Regions from separate parts of the Exiguobacterium sp. SH1S21 genome, predicted to be linked through region 1. Evidence: riboswitches for the same ligand, from Rfam matches in the RefSeq annotation. Region 1 holds a riboswitch; the other holds the start of a gene.
What was found. Region 1 has a riboswitch for FMN ahead of EVJ24_RS11795 (ECF transporter S component). Riboswitches for the same ligand answer to the same signal wherever they lie in the genome.
Positions count from the first base shown of each region.

Region 1 (6,982 bases):
TGCGTGACTCTTCTAACGTTTGGATACTGTACGTGAACTCGGCGGCGCCGGGCACGTTATGGTATTTGTCCTCGCAGCCTAAGCCGATGACGAGGTCGTCGTACGGCACTTTTTCCCCGCTTGCGAGCAACACCATCTTGTCGGTCGTATCGATATCCGTGACTTGCCCGTATATGTAGTCGACTTCTTCCGGGAAATCGACACGGATGTCACGATCGGATACCGTTCCTGCGGCTAGTGCATAATACTCTGTTTTTAATCCGTGATAAGGTAGACGGTCGATTAATGTGATCGATACGTCCTTCAGCTGATGGCCGAGGACGCGTTCGATTACACGCATACCCCCGTAACCGCCTCCTAAGACGACTAATTTGCGCATAAAAATCCCCCTTTGTTACTCTCTAACTGTACCATGATATAATACCTCGTAGAAGAACCATTTTCCCGCAATAGGGGAAGAAAGACGGTGAAAAAAATGATGAATCCGATCATCGAGTTTTGTGCCTCGAACTTAGCGATGGGTTCACAGATCGCCCGGGCCAAACTAGAGTCCGATCCTGACCTAGACGTCGTCGAATATGGCTGTACCGGCTACTGTGGGGTCTGCTCGCTCGACTTGTTCTGTCTCGTCGACGGAGAAGTCGTGATCGGGGAGACGCCGGAGCAACTCGTTACGAACGTGTATGAAAAAATCGAAGAGATAGCCTGGTAAAAAAGTTTGAGATTTCTCAAACTTTTTTCTTTTTGACCCGTTGCTTTTTTTAAAACGGTTTGGTATATTCTAAGAGGTTCGAATGTAGGTTGTCTGACGTTTAACAACACAAAAAGAAAGCGTTTCAAACGGTAGGGCACATCTTGGTTCGGGTATAACACAATTATCGGGTTTTCAATATGAAAGGAGCACAACACCAATGAATATCATGAGCGTGGTTGGTATTTTGGCACTAATTGGAATCGCTTACATCTTCTCGACCAACCGTAAAGCCATCAAATGGCGTACAGTCCTTGCCGCTTTCGCGGTGCAGTTTACATTTGCATTCCTCGTCCTCTTCACATCGGCAGGACGCACAGCGTTGGAATGGATCTCAGGAGGCGTCCAAAACGTCTTGAACACGGCGAACGCCGGAATCAGCTTCGTCTTCGGTACGGCTGTCGGGGGAGACAACTTCGTCTTCGCGTTCCAAGTCTTACCGATCATCATCTTTATGTCTTCTTTAATTGCCTTTCTTTACTACATCGGCGTCATGCAATGGGTCATCCGTATCCTCGGTACGGCACTTGCAAAAGCACTCGGAACGTCACGTAAAGAATCGCTTTCAGCGACGGCGAACATCTTCGTCGGTCAGACGGAAGCACCGCTCGTCATCAAGCCTTACCTTCCAACAATGACACAATCTGAATTGTTTGCCGTCATGGTTGGTGGTCTCGCATCAGTTGCCGGTTCGGTACTTGCTGGATATGCCGCACTCGGTGTTCCGCTCGAGTACTTGCTCGCCGCGAGCTTCATGGCCGCGCCTGCCGGTTTGATGTTTGCAAAAATCATCGTTCCGGAAACGGATGTACCGGATGATGATATCGAAATTGCTGAAGATGAAGAAGATAAAGCAGCAAACTTCGTCGATGCGGCCGCTCGCGGTGCGTCAGACGGTTTGTTCCTCGCATTGAATGTCGGTGCGATGCTTCTTGCCTTCGTTTCATTGATCGCACTCGTCAACTTGATCCTCGGTGGAATCGGTGGCTTGTTCGGCTTTGACGGTCTCTCACTTCAATTGATTCTCGGTTATGTGTTTGCACCGCTCGCGTTCGTCATCGGTGTGCCATGGGCAGATGCCGTACAATTCGGTAGCTTCCTTGGACAAAAACTCGTCTTGAACGAATTCGTTGCCTTCTCTGAGTTCGCACCGATCATCGGTTCAGGTGATTTGTCAGCTCGTACAGAAGCGATGATCGCGTTCGCACTCTGTGGATTCGCCAACATCTCATCACTCGCTATCCTTCTCGGTGGTCTTGGTGGTATGGCTCCGAACCGTCGTAACGACATCGCACGTATGGGTGTCCTCGCGATTCTCGCAGGTACGCTTGCGAACTTGATGTCAGCGACTCTCGCTGGTCTTCTTCTCTAATCGTTATTCACAAACAAGAGCGCTCACTCCGGTGGGCGCTCTTGTTTGTGGTCTCCATATATTGAACACAAAAAATCACCCAAGGAATGTTTCCTTTGGATGATTTGGCGTTACGCTTGCAGTTGCATTTGTTGACGTTCGATCCACGGCTTCAACTTCAGGAAGAGCGGGACGAACAAGGCGGTGATCAATAATGCCTTAATCAAGTTGAACGGTAAGATACCGTACAGGACGAGGTTCGTCTTGACTGCTGGATCGGCCATCTCGGTCATTCCGAAGAAGAACGCGTAAGCTGGTAAGATGAGTAGATAGTTCAAAATCGCCAAGCTGAGCGCCATCGTGATCGTACCGGCCACGAGGCCTGAAGCGAGCGCTTTATTCGTTTTACGTTTATGGTAGAACCAAGCGACCGGATACATGAATGCGACACCTGCAAAGAAGTTCGCGACTTCACCGACCGGAACGCCGCCACCGTTAAAGACATAGTAGAGGACGTTTTTTAGAGCGACGACCACGACGCCTGCTAGTGGCGAGAAGACGATTCCGGCGACGAGCGCTGGGATGTCACTGAAATCCACTTTTAGGAATGGCGGTAGGAAAGGCAGCGGGAAGTTAAAGAGCATGAGGACGAATGAAATTGCCCCGAGCATCGATAGCGTCACCAGTGTTGTCAATCGTTTGTTGCGCGTTGTTTTCATCAAAATCTCTCCTTTTGTCGCTCCTTGATGAATGGCACCCGTCGCATAGAAAAACCCGATTGCATCATACAATCGGGAGAGTTTACGCGCATACGAAATAGATGTTTTCTCACGTAGGAATGCCCACGCCAAAGAAAACATCCGAATATCGGTCGGATGCCGCCATCTTCTCCCATCCAGACTTTACTGTCGGCTTTCGAATCTCACGAAATCAGCAAGCAACGCCTTGCTCGCTCACGGGCTGAGAAGATCTTGTCTTCAATACCGCCGGTCGGGAATTTCACCCTGCCCCGAAGATGGAACGATTTAATTTTTTTTGTTACAGTTTAGTTATACAAGATATTTCACAAAATCACAAGTCAGTTGACTTGAAGTGAAGATAAATGAGGAGGAGTTCAGATGATTCATTTGACAGAACCAGCCGCACTACAAGTCATCGATATGATGAAACAGACCGAACGCCCTGAAGCCCAGTTCTTACGCATTAAAGTCCAAGGTGGTGGGTGTACCGGCCTATCCTACGGGATGGGGTTCGATGAAGACAAGACGGACAAGGATGTTCAGTTCGACCATCATGGCGTCCGCGTCATCGTCGCCGAAGCTGATCACGGTGTCGTCGACGGGCTCGAAATCGACTATAAGCAGTCGATGCTCGGTGGCGGCTTCACGATCAAAAACCCGAACGCGATCGCGACGTGCGGTTGCGGCTCGAGTTTCCGGACGGCGGCGAACGCCGGCACGCCCGGGGATTGCTAAACGATAGACGGGTTGCCGACATGTTCGGCAACCTTTTTTGGTGAGTATGTTAATGAGAGGAAATGAACGGGAATATTGGTGGAAGAAGGATGAGAAGGGGGTAGGAGTGATGAGGAAAGTGTTGATTTTTGGTGGCTCACGTTACTTTGGGAAACGGCTCGCACTGCGGCTCGCTGAAGCCGGGGACGACGTGACGATTGTCACACGCGGACAGCTGCAAGTGCCGGAAGCGGAAGGCATCCGCTCCATTAAAGGCGACCGTCAGTCGGTCGCGACGATGAAAGACCTCGCACGCAACGAGTATGACCTCGTCTACGACAATATTTGTTTCAATCCGTATCAGGCGAAGATCGCGACAGATGCCTTCATGGACCGGGTCGGGAAATATGTGCTCACGTCGACGATGTCCGTCTATGCGCCAGAGGCAGCTTTAAAAGAGAGTGACTTCAATCCGCTCCATCATGAATATCACCTCGACGCGGAACACGATTACGGACAAGGGAAACGAGAGGCCGAATCGTACTTCTTCCATCGGGCCTCGTTCCCGGTCACGACGGTGCGTTTGCCGATCGTCCTAGGGCCGGATGATTACACCGACCGGTTAAAATTTTATGTCGACGCGGTTCGGAACGAAGAACCGATCGTATTACATCACCCGGAGGCGTTGATGGGATTCATCTCGAGTTTCGAGGCGGCAGCTTTCTTGGAATGGGTCGGCCGTGCCGATGTGAGGGGGCCGTTCAACGCCGCGAGCGACGGCCTCATCTCGCTAGGTGCGCTTATGGAACGAATTGGACAGCATATCGGTAAACCGGTCCAAATCATTAAGGATGGGGAGTCGTCCCCGTACGATACGGACGTCGACTACTACATGTCGAACGCCGAGGCGAAAAAAGCTGGCTTCGTGTTCACGCAACTCGATGATTGGATTGACCGTGTCATCATTCAAACGATCCGCAAATGAAAAAACGGCCTCTCATCGTTCGCAGATGAGAGGCCAGTCTTTATTTCCCGGCAAATACCGAGGTTGAATGTTGTGGGTGACGCGCTGTCGGGTCGACGAGCTGCTTCACTTGGTTGACGGCGATCGGTGCTTCACCGAAGCCGGTCGCGATCAATTTCACTTTGCCTTCGTACGTGGCGATGTCACCGCAAGCGAAGATGCCTGCGACTGTGGTCTCCATTCGTGAGTCGACACGGATCGTGTTTTTCTCAAACTCCATGCCCCAGTTTTTGATCGGGCCGAGCGATGAGACGAATCCGTAGTTACAAATCAAGTCGTCGATGTCGACGAACTTCGATGCGCCGTCTTTGTCCGTCAGTTCGACCGACTCGATATGGGTCGCACCTGAGAGCGATTCGATATTATAAGGCGTCCAGACGTTGATCGTCGAGGCCTTCATTTGTTCGACCGTATGCTCGTGAGCCCGGAAGCGGTCACGACGGTGGACGATATGGACTTCTTTGGCGATACCTTCGAGCATGAGTGCCCAGTCAACGGCCGAGTCGCCGCCGCCGGCAATCATGACGCGACGGTCGCGGAATTTCTCCATGCTGTCGACGAAGTAATGAAGGTTCGCATAATCTTCACAACCGTCGAGTCCGAGCGGACGTGCGGCGAACGCGCCGTTGCCGGCTGTGATGATGATCGCTTTCGTATGGTACTCGTCCTTGTTCGTCGAGATGTGGAACGTACCGTCTTCGAGTCGCTCGACCGTTTCGACCGTCTCGCCAAGGCGATAATCTTGTTCGAACTGATCGGCTTGCGCTTTCAGTTGGTCGACTAGATCTTGGGCCTTCACTTTCGGGAAGCCGGCGATGTCATAAATATATTTCTCTGGATAGAGCGTCGATAATTGCCCGCCTAGTTGTGGCAAGCTTTCGATCAACGTCGCATCGAGTTGGCGCATACCTGCATAAAATGCGGTGAACAGTCCGATTGGACCACCACCGATAATGACTACATCTTTCGTCGATTTCATCGAATTCCTCCTCATGAAGCGTGTACTTCTATTATATGGTCTAACGTGAACTAAATCCATTCAGTACAAAGATGCAATACTTTCGAAAAAAATTCAAGAAGATAAGCTTTTTCATTGAGAAAACGGATTAAACGTCGTACAATGAACGGGAAGCAATTGTGAACATTGGTTGAACAAGAATTAGGCTTTATTGTGAACGTCTATGTGAAAAAACACACAACATAGTTGTTCAGGAAAACAAAACTTTTAAAATAAGGTGGAAATGAACATGAAACGACCTAACATTGTTATCCTCGGCGCAGGTTTCGGTGGACTCATCACGGCAGTAAACCTTCAGAAGACGCTTGCAGCTGGAGATGCAAACATCACGTTGATCAACAAACACGATTACCATTACCAAACGACTTGGCTTCATGAGCCGGCGGCTGGAACGATGAAGCCTGAGCAGGCTCGTGTCTACATTAACGACGTCGTCAATGCGTCACGCGTTAAATTTGTCAAAGGGATCGTCGATCGCGTCGATACTACAGCTAAACAAGTGATGCTCGAAGACGGATCGACTGTCGAGTACGATTACGTCGTCTTCGCCCTCGGTGGCGTACCGGAAACGTTTGGTATCCCGGGCCTTAAAGAGAACGCGATGACGATCAACTCGCTCAACAGCGTTCGTAAAATTAAAGAACATATCGAGTACTCGTTCGCACAATACAAGACGAACGGATCATCTGACCGTTCATTCGTCACGATCGTCGTCGGTGGTGCCGGATTCACAGGTATCGAGTTCCTCGGTGAGCTCGTCAACCGTGTCCCTGAACTTTGCAAACAGTACGATGTTCCCCGTGAAGCGGTCCGCATCGTTAACATCGAGGCAGCGCCAACGGTTCTTCCAGGGTTCGACCCGGAACTCACGACGTATGCGCAAAAATGGCTCGAGCGTAACGGCGTCGAGATGAAACTCGGCAACGGCATCAAAGGTGTAGAGCCAGGTGTCGTCACGTTCGGTCCACTCAAAGGTGAGACGACGGAGACGATCGCAGCGAACACGATCCTTTGGACAGGCGGCGTCAGCGGCAGCCCGATCGTTGAGAAGTCTGGCTTCGAAGCGGTCCGTAACCGTGTCATGGTCGAGGCGGACAACCGTGCCCCTGGCCACGATAACGTCTTCATCATCGGTGACTGCTCAGCTGTCATGGATCCTGTCTCGAACCGTCCGTACCCGCCGACGGCACAAATCGCGACGCAACAAGCGCACAACGTGGCGAAAAACATCGCTGCGCTCATCAACGGCAAGTCGACTTCGAAGTTCACGTATGAGAGCAAAGGGACGGTCGCGTCACTTGGTCATAACGATGGAATCGGAATCGTCATGGGCAAAAAGATCTTCGGTCGTAACGCTTCATTTATGAAGAAAGTCATCGACAAC
Region 1 is NZ_SJUY01000008.1:125,425-132,406, forward strand. It holds gene EVJ24_RS11780 (NAD(P)/FAD-dependent oxidoreductase) at 1-379, opposite strand, end outside; gene EVJ24_RS11785 (YuzB family protein) at 476-712, shown strand; gene EVJ24_RS11790 (NupC/NupG family nucleoside CNT transporter) at 912-2,123, shown strand; gene EVJ24_RS11795 (ECF transporter S component) at 2,234-2,821, opposite strand; FMN riboswitch at 2,982-3,123, opposite strand; gene EVJ24_RS11800 (HesB/IscA family protein) at 3,221-3,577, shown strand; gene EVJ24_RS11805 (epimerase) at 3,687-4,541, shown strand; gene EVJ24_RS11810 (NAD(P)/FAD-dependent oxidoreductase) at 4,582-5,559, opposite strand; gene EVJ24_RS11815 (NAD(P)/FAD-dependent oxidoreductase) at 5,828-6,982, shown strand, end outside.

Region 2 (6,982 bases), on a different contig from region 1:
TACTCTGCGTCGATCCAAGGAGCCGAGATCGCCGAGTTCAAGCTGCTCGCCATCGATTCACGGTCGGGTATTTATACGATGGGTCTGTTGCTCGAGGAATTGATCGAGCGCGTCGAGCGCGGAGAAGCCCTTGATGACGTCGAGGCGTATATGAAACAGCGCGTCGAGGACGTCCGGATTGAACTGACGATTCAGAATTTGACGCAAATGCAAAAAGGTGGACGCATCTCGAAATCAAAAGCGCTCATCGGCAACATGCTGCAGCTGAAGCCGGTGCTCCGCTTCGAGGACGGGCTCATCGTCCCGTATCAGACCGTACGGACGTATAAAAAGGCGCAAGCCCACTTGTTCGAGGTCATCCGGGCGGCGATCGAGTCAGGCGAATGTACGGACGTCTCAATCTTCCACGGGAACGTGCCGGAGCTTGCGGAGTCATGGAAGCGGGAGCTCGGCGACAAGGTGCCGATCCGCGTCGACACGCTTGCGCCGCTGCTCGGGGCCCATACTGGGTCCGGCTCGATCGGTATTTCTTATTTGAAAGCGAAATAACGGACAGACCGTGGCGTGCGCCACGGTTTTTTCATTGTCACAACTTTCAAACAACGACTGGAATGTTTCCCCAAAACCCTTCATACTATTAAAGAATGTTACAAGAAAAGGGGGGAGACGATGCGATTTCGGAAGTATCTCATAAGGAGCTGGCTCTCATGGTCGCTCGTCTTCATCGGGATCGCCTATTACACGTGGACCGATCTAGAAACGTTCGATTGGGCGTTCTTCTGGTTCATCTACACGCTCGGTGCCTTGTTCGTCATCAACCCGTTAAAGCGGCGGCACCTGCACTTCACATTCCACGAGCTGTTCGTCTTCATGACGTTCTTCTTGTACGGGCTCGTCCCGGCAATTTTGATGGGGCAGTTGCTGTTGTTGACATTTCAGGCACGGACGTTCAACAAAAAAGTCGGCCGCCGGCGCTTCTTACACTTTTATCCGCTCAACACGTTGATCGAGGCGATGGTTCTTGTCATCCCGGGTCTCGTCTACTTTTCGCTCGGAGGTGAGATCGGATCGACCGTCCACTTGCTCGAGCAAGGTGCGGCGTTGCTCAGCTTCTTAGCGGTCCTTTATCTCGTCCTCGGCTTCAGCTTCGTCATGTCCCGGTTCTTGGTCGGGGAGCGGATCCCGCTACCGATCATGTGGCGGCTATTACGGTTCGATTGGCTCGTCATCTCGCTCGAGCTGTTGTTCACGATGATCGCGCTCGAGGCGTTCCAACTGTTCGGGTATGTCGGGTTGATGGCGACGTTCCTGCTCTTGTCGATTTTAAAGCTGGCGTTGTCGAAAGCGACGCAGACAGAAGAGACGCAATCGAAGATCGATCAAGTCGAGCGATTAAAAGAACAGCTCTATCGCGTCGACAGCGAAGCGTTGTTAATTGAAAAGTTTTGGAACGGGTTACGGGAAATCGTCGAGGTCGAACGCGGTTGGCTTCAAATCAATCGTGACGGGGACCAGACGTTTTATGATGTACGGGGGCGGAAAGCGGAAGCGGTCGCTGATGCGTATACGCTCGAACGGCACCGTGACGCGAGTGAGCCGTACTTTCTGTACGATTCGCTCCACGAGTGGCACCCGGAGCTTCAGGCGAACCAAAGCGAACTGCATCATTCCGCGCTCGTCATTCAACCGGTGACGAGCACGACGAACGCGGTCAGCTGTATGATTTCGACGACGGCGAACGGGGCCTACGATGAGGCGCTCGCGGTCGAGATCCACCGTTTGCTCAAGACGCTGTCATGGTCACTCGAGCGGATCGACGAACGGGATCGGCTCCAGCACGAGAGTCTGACCGATCCGTTGACCGGGTTGCCGAACCAACGGGCGTTGAAACGTTGGACGAAAGAGCGGTTGAACGACGTCGCATCGTATCCGTTGTCGGTCTTTTTGATCGACCTCGACCATTTCAAATCGATTAACGATACATACGGCCATGCGTTCGGTGACGAAGTGTTGATTGAAGCGGGGGTCCTGTTCAACCGGCTCGTCCGGAGCAGTGACCTCGTCACGCGTTACGGCGGCGAAGAGTTCGTCTTCGTGTTCCCGAGGACGAACGAAGCGGCGGGGATTGTGACCGGTGAGAAGATTCGGCAAGCGCTCCGGTCACACCCGTTCGGAACGGAAGGAATCAAAGTCCAAGTGACGGCGAGCATCGGCATCGAGACGATTCATGAATATGAAGAGCTCGATACGGTGTTGCGACATGCCGACCGGGCGATGTACGTCGGGGCGAAGTTTAACGGTCGCGACCGTGTCGCCCATTACCGGGACACGTCGACCGAACGAATTCAATGAAAAAAAGGAGGACCGTTAAACGGTTCTCCTTTTTGAATGAATGATTATGATTTCTGGCTGAACATGTCGGACTCGACCGCATGGATGGCAGCGGACCAAGAGCCGTAACGATGCAAGATCGCTTTCGTAGATGGCTTGTTGTTGCGTTTTGCCCATTCTCGGTACGCCTCGAATGAAAGAGAGAAGCCCATCTCATGAATCGCTTCTCGAAGAGCGTTCGACAACTCTGACTTCGAGTAAGTCACGCTCGCCTCCAGCCCGGCTTCGGCGCAGGCATCATGCCACGAACCGAACGTCTTGACGATGTGGTAATGGCTCGGTGCTTTCGGGTGTAGTTTCCGCCATTCTTGATATTTTTTCAGCGTGATGATCGAACCCATGTCCCGTGAATAGAGGGCAAGCGTCTCGACGATATCGTCGCGTGTATATTTTGGCATTTTATCGGGTAAATCAACGGCGATCTCCCCATGCCATTCATAGCCGGCGATAGCGAGTGCCTCGGCCCATGATCCAAACTGTCGAATGATCGATTCGGGAGACGGCCAGTTTTGCTCCATCGCGAAACGACGATAGACAGAGCGACGAGGACGTTCCTTTAATAAATCCCCGAGCAAACGAATACAGTGAATCATGCGTTGCTGTTCGGTTGATAAGTGATGAGTATTAGTGGATAGCGTTTGACTCAATGATGGTTCCTCCTTCCATGGACTCATATCTGAACCGACAATGATGACGAAAGTGCTTCTACAATCATACTATCGGATAGTTTTTACGATTTATAAGCGCCTTTGTAAGTTTTTTATGTTAAAAATGGGACGTGATAGGTCTAAAGTCGGATGAAAGATTGAAAAAAAAGGTAACAGGTATATTACAAATTTAATATTATATGGGTTCATTTGTAAACAAAAAGTTTTATTTTTGGTAATTTATATGAATTCCATACAAAAATGTACCCAACTGGACAATGGGGTCATCACCGTTGTCCAGTTGAGTACTCCTCTATAATAAATTTAATTTTCAGACTAATCAATAAAAGTTTTCAAAATATACGAATTTTTTTTTAAGGGTGGTCAATGAAACTGTGATTCTGCTAAAATAGCCGCATTGAGCGAATTTGAGAAAAGAGGATATTATGATATGACAATATGGTTATTTTACTTGCTGCTTGGTCTCGTCCAAGGGTTTACGGAGCCGATCCCGATCTCGTCGAGCGGTCACTTGGTCATCTTCCAAGAGCTGTTCAACATCGAATTACCGGGACTGTCGTTCGAAATTTTCGTCAACTTTGCGTCGCTCCTTGCCGTCTTGACGATTTATCGCCAAGATGTCGTCCGGCTCGTCGTCAGTCTGTGGACGTTCTTATTTAAGAAAGACCGCAGCGAGGATACGATGATCGACGTCAAGTTCATCGGTCTCTTGCTCGTCGCGACCGTACCGGCCGGCGTGCTCGGCGTGTTGTTCGGCGATTGGATCGGTGAGACGCTCAGCGGCGTCGCGACGGTCGGCTACACATTGATTTTGACCGGGGTCGCACTTTGGTTCATCCGCAACATGCGCGGCAATAAAGGTGACGGCGGCATCACGTTACGTGACGCCATCTTGATCGGTCTCGCCCAAGCGGTCGCGCTCATCCCAGGGATCAGCCGCTCGGGTGCCACGATCGTCATGGCGATGTTGCTCGGCATTAAACAAGAGTCGGCGCTTCGGTTCTCGTTCTTCTTGTTCATCCCGGTCAGTCTCGGGACGATGATCTTGGACGGGCCGGCACTCTTTACCGACCCGGCGACACGTGATCTGTTCGGTCCGCTCGTCTTGGCGTTCATCGCCTCGTACGCGCTGACGGCCATCTCGCTCAAATGGTTCCAGCACATCATGGCGAAGGGTGAACTCAAGTACTTCTCGTTCTATTGCTGGATCGTCGGTTTGCTCGTCGTCTTGTTCTTGGCTTGATTGGAAGCGCTACTCATCGGAGTGGCGCTTTTTTGCACTTTTATTTTTGCCTTCGATTCTTTTTTGCGCTAAAGTAAATGCGTACAAACAAATATTCCTTCGGGGTCGGGTGCAATTCCCAACCGGCGGTGATGGGCGCGAGCCCTAAGTCCGTGACCCGGGCGCACGTGTGCGAACGGTGGATCTAGTGCGATTCTAGAGCCGACAGTATAGTCTGGATGGGAGAAGGAAAAAAGACAGGTCCTCGTGACCTGTGCTTCGTCGTACGTTTTTCTGTAAAGAAAACGTTTATTTGGTCTGACCAATGACGACTGAAACCTCCCGCCGAGACCCTAAGGACATCCTTAGGGTCTTTTTGTTTGTGCGAAACAAGGAGGGAGAACGATGCAACAGTACATGCAACAAGCAATCCAATTGGCCAAGTCCGCTACCGGACAGACCGGTGTGAACCCGCTCGTCGGGGCCGTCGTCGTCAAAGACGGTCGCGTCGTCGGATTCGGTGCCCATTTGAAGGCCGGTGAACCGCACGCCGAAGTGCACGCCATTCGCATGGCCGGTGCGTCCGCATACGGTGCGACGATTTACGTCACGCTCGAGCCGTGCTCGCACTACGGGAAAACGTCGCCATGTGCCGACTTGCTGATCGAGTCGGGCATCAAGCGCGCCGTCATCGCGATGGAAGACCCGAACCCGCTCGTCGCAGGGAAAGGTGTCGCCCGTTTGAAGGCGGCGGGGATTGACGTCGAAGTCGGTCTGCTCGAAGACGAGGCCTGTGCGCTCAATCCGGCGTTCCTACGTTCGCTTGAGACGAAACGGCCGTACGTCGTATTAAAGACGGCGACGAGCCTAGACGGGAAAGTCGCGCTCGACACGGGTGAGAGCCAGTGGGTGACCGGGACTGAAGCGAGACGTGACGTCCACGAACTACGGGCGACGGTCGATGCCGTCTTGACTGGAATCGGGACCGTGCTCGCCGACGACCCGGCCTTGACCGTCCGGCTCGACACGCCGACACGTCAGCCGCTTCGGGTCGTCCTCGACCGCGAGCTCCGCTTACCGCTCGCGAGTCAGCTCGTCCGGAGCGCGAAAGACGTGCCGGTGCTCGTCTATACGCTGTCCGATGATGAAGTGAAACGGACCGAGCTCGCGCGAAACGGTGTCGAGCTTGCCGACTATTCGACACTCGACAACGTCCTTCGTGACTTGCATGGTCGCGGTGTCGGCCGTTTGCTCATCGAGGCGGGACCGACGCTCGTGACGTCACTCTTTGACGGACGATACGTCGACGAATGGGTCATGTATCAGTCACCGCGCGTGTTCGGTGGGAACCGAGGCGTCTATCGCTCGAGCCAAGCCGGGCCGTTAGATGCGATCGAGCGCTTCGCGATCGGCTCGGTCGAGACTGTCGGTACCGATATCAAGCTCGTCATGAGAAAGGGGGAGTCCGATGTTCACGGGAATCGTTGAAGAAATCGGCAGTGTGAAAGCTGTGAAGCGGAACGGTCCGTCGCTACGGCTCACGCTCGCGGGCAAGATCGTGCTAGAAGACGTGAAGCTCGGCGACAGCATCTCGGTGAACGGGATTTGCCTGACCGTGACGGCGTTTGATCAAACGAGTTTTGCCGTCGACGTCATGCCGGAGACGCTCAAAGCGTCCAGTCTAGATGGGGTCCGCCCTGGAACGGACGTCAACCTCGAGCGGGCGATGCCGGCGAACGGTCGCTTCGGCGGTCACTTCGTCTCGGGACACGTCGACGGGGTCGGTCGCATCGTCAAGAAGCGTCCGCTCGCGAACGCGGTCTACATCGATATTAGTTGCGAGCCGTCGTTGCTCCGTTTCATCGTCCCTAAAGGTTCGATCTCGGTCGACGGGACGAGCTTGACGGTGTATGAGGTCACTGAACGCGGCTTCACGCTGTCGCTCATTCCGCACACGTACAGTGAGACGGTGCTCGGGATGAAGCAGGCTGGGGATAAGGTCAATTTGGAATGCGATATGTTGGCTAAATATATGGAAAAGCTAGTGAATCAAAAGGACATGACGCTCGAATCACTTGCGTCGATGGGATACGGAAAGGCGGGATGGTGATGTTTCACACAATCGAACAAGCAATCGAAGATTTGAAGATGGGGCGTCCGATCATCGTCGTCGATGACGCAGACCGGGAGAACGAAGGTGATTTCGTCGTCCTCGCCGATAAGATGACGGCCGAGACGATGAACTTCCTCATCACGGAAGGGAAAGGGCTCGTCTGTGCCGCCCTGGCGGAAGAAGTCGCCGTCCGGCTCGACTTGTCGCCGATGGTCGACAACAGCACCGATCCGCACGGGACGGCGTTCACCGTCAGTGTCGACCATGTCGACTCGACGACGGGCATCTCGGCGAGCGAACGGGCCCACACGGTCCGCGAGCTGGCCAATGCGAACGCGCGTCCGGCCGATTTTCAACGGCCGGGACATATCTTCCCGCTCATCGCGAAAAAAGGCGGCGTCTCGGTGCGGCGCGGCCACACCGAAGCGTCGGTCGATTTGGCCCGACTGTCAGGGAGTGAGCCGGTCGCCGTCATTTGCGAGATCATCCGTGAAGACGGCGAGATGGCTCGAGTACCGGACCTTGCCCACGTCGCGGAACGGCACGATTTGAAATTTATCACGATCGAGGAGCTCGTCCGCTATATGG
Region 2 is NZ_SJUY01000001.1:80,748-87,729, reverse strand. It holds gene EVJ24_RS00495 (DegV family protein) at 1-549, shown strand, start outside; gene EVJ24_RS00490 (GGDEF domain-containing protein) at 670-2,352, shown strand; gene EVJ24_RS00485 (homing endonuclease associated repeat-containing protein) at 2,397-3,038, opposite strand; gene EVJ24_RS00480 (undecaprenyl-diphosphate phosphatase) at 3,490-4,302, shown strand; FMN riboswitch at 4,394-4,536, shown strand; gene ribD (bifunctional diaminohydroxyphosphoribosylaminopyrimidine deaminase/5-amino-6-(5-phosphoribosylamino)uracil reductase RibD) at 4,687-5,769, shown strand; gene ribE (riboflavin synthase) at 5,750-6,391, shown strand; gene EVJ24_RS00465 (bifunctional 3,4-dihydroxy-2-butanone-4-phosphate synthase/GTP cyclohydrolase II) at 6,391-6,982, shown strand, end outside.
Region 2: linked by a shared signal. The riboswitch ahead of ribD (bifunctional diaminohydroxyphosphoribosylaminopyrimidine deaminase/5-amino-6-(5-phosphoribosylamino)uracil reductase RibD) and the one ahead of EVJ24_RS11795 (ECF transporter S component) in region 1 are both predicted to bind FMN.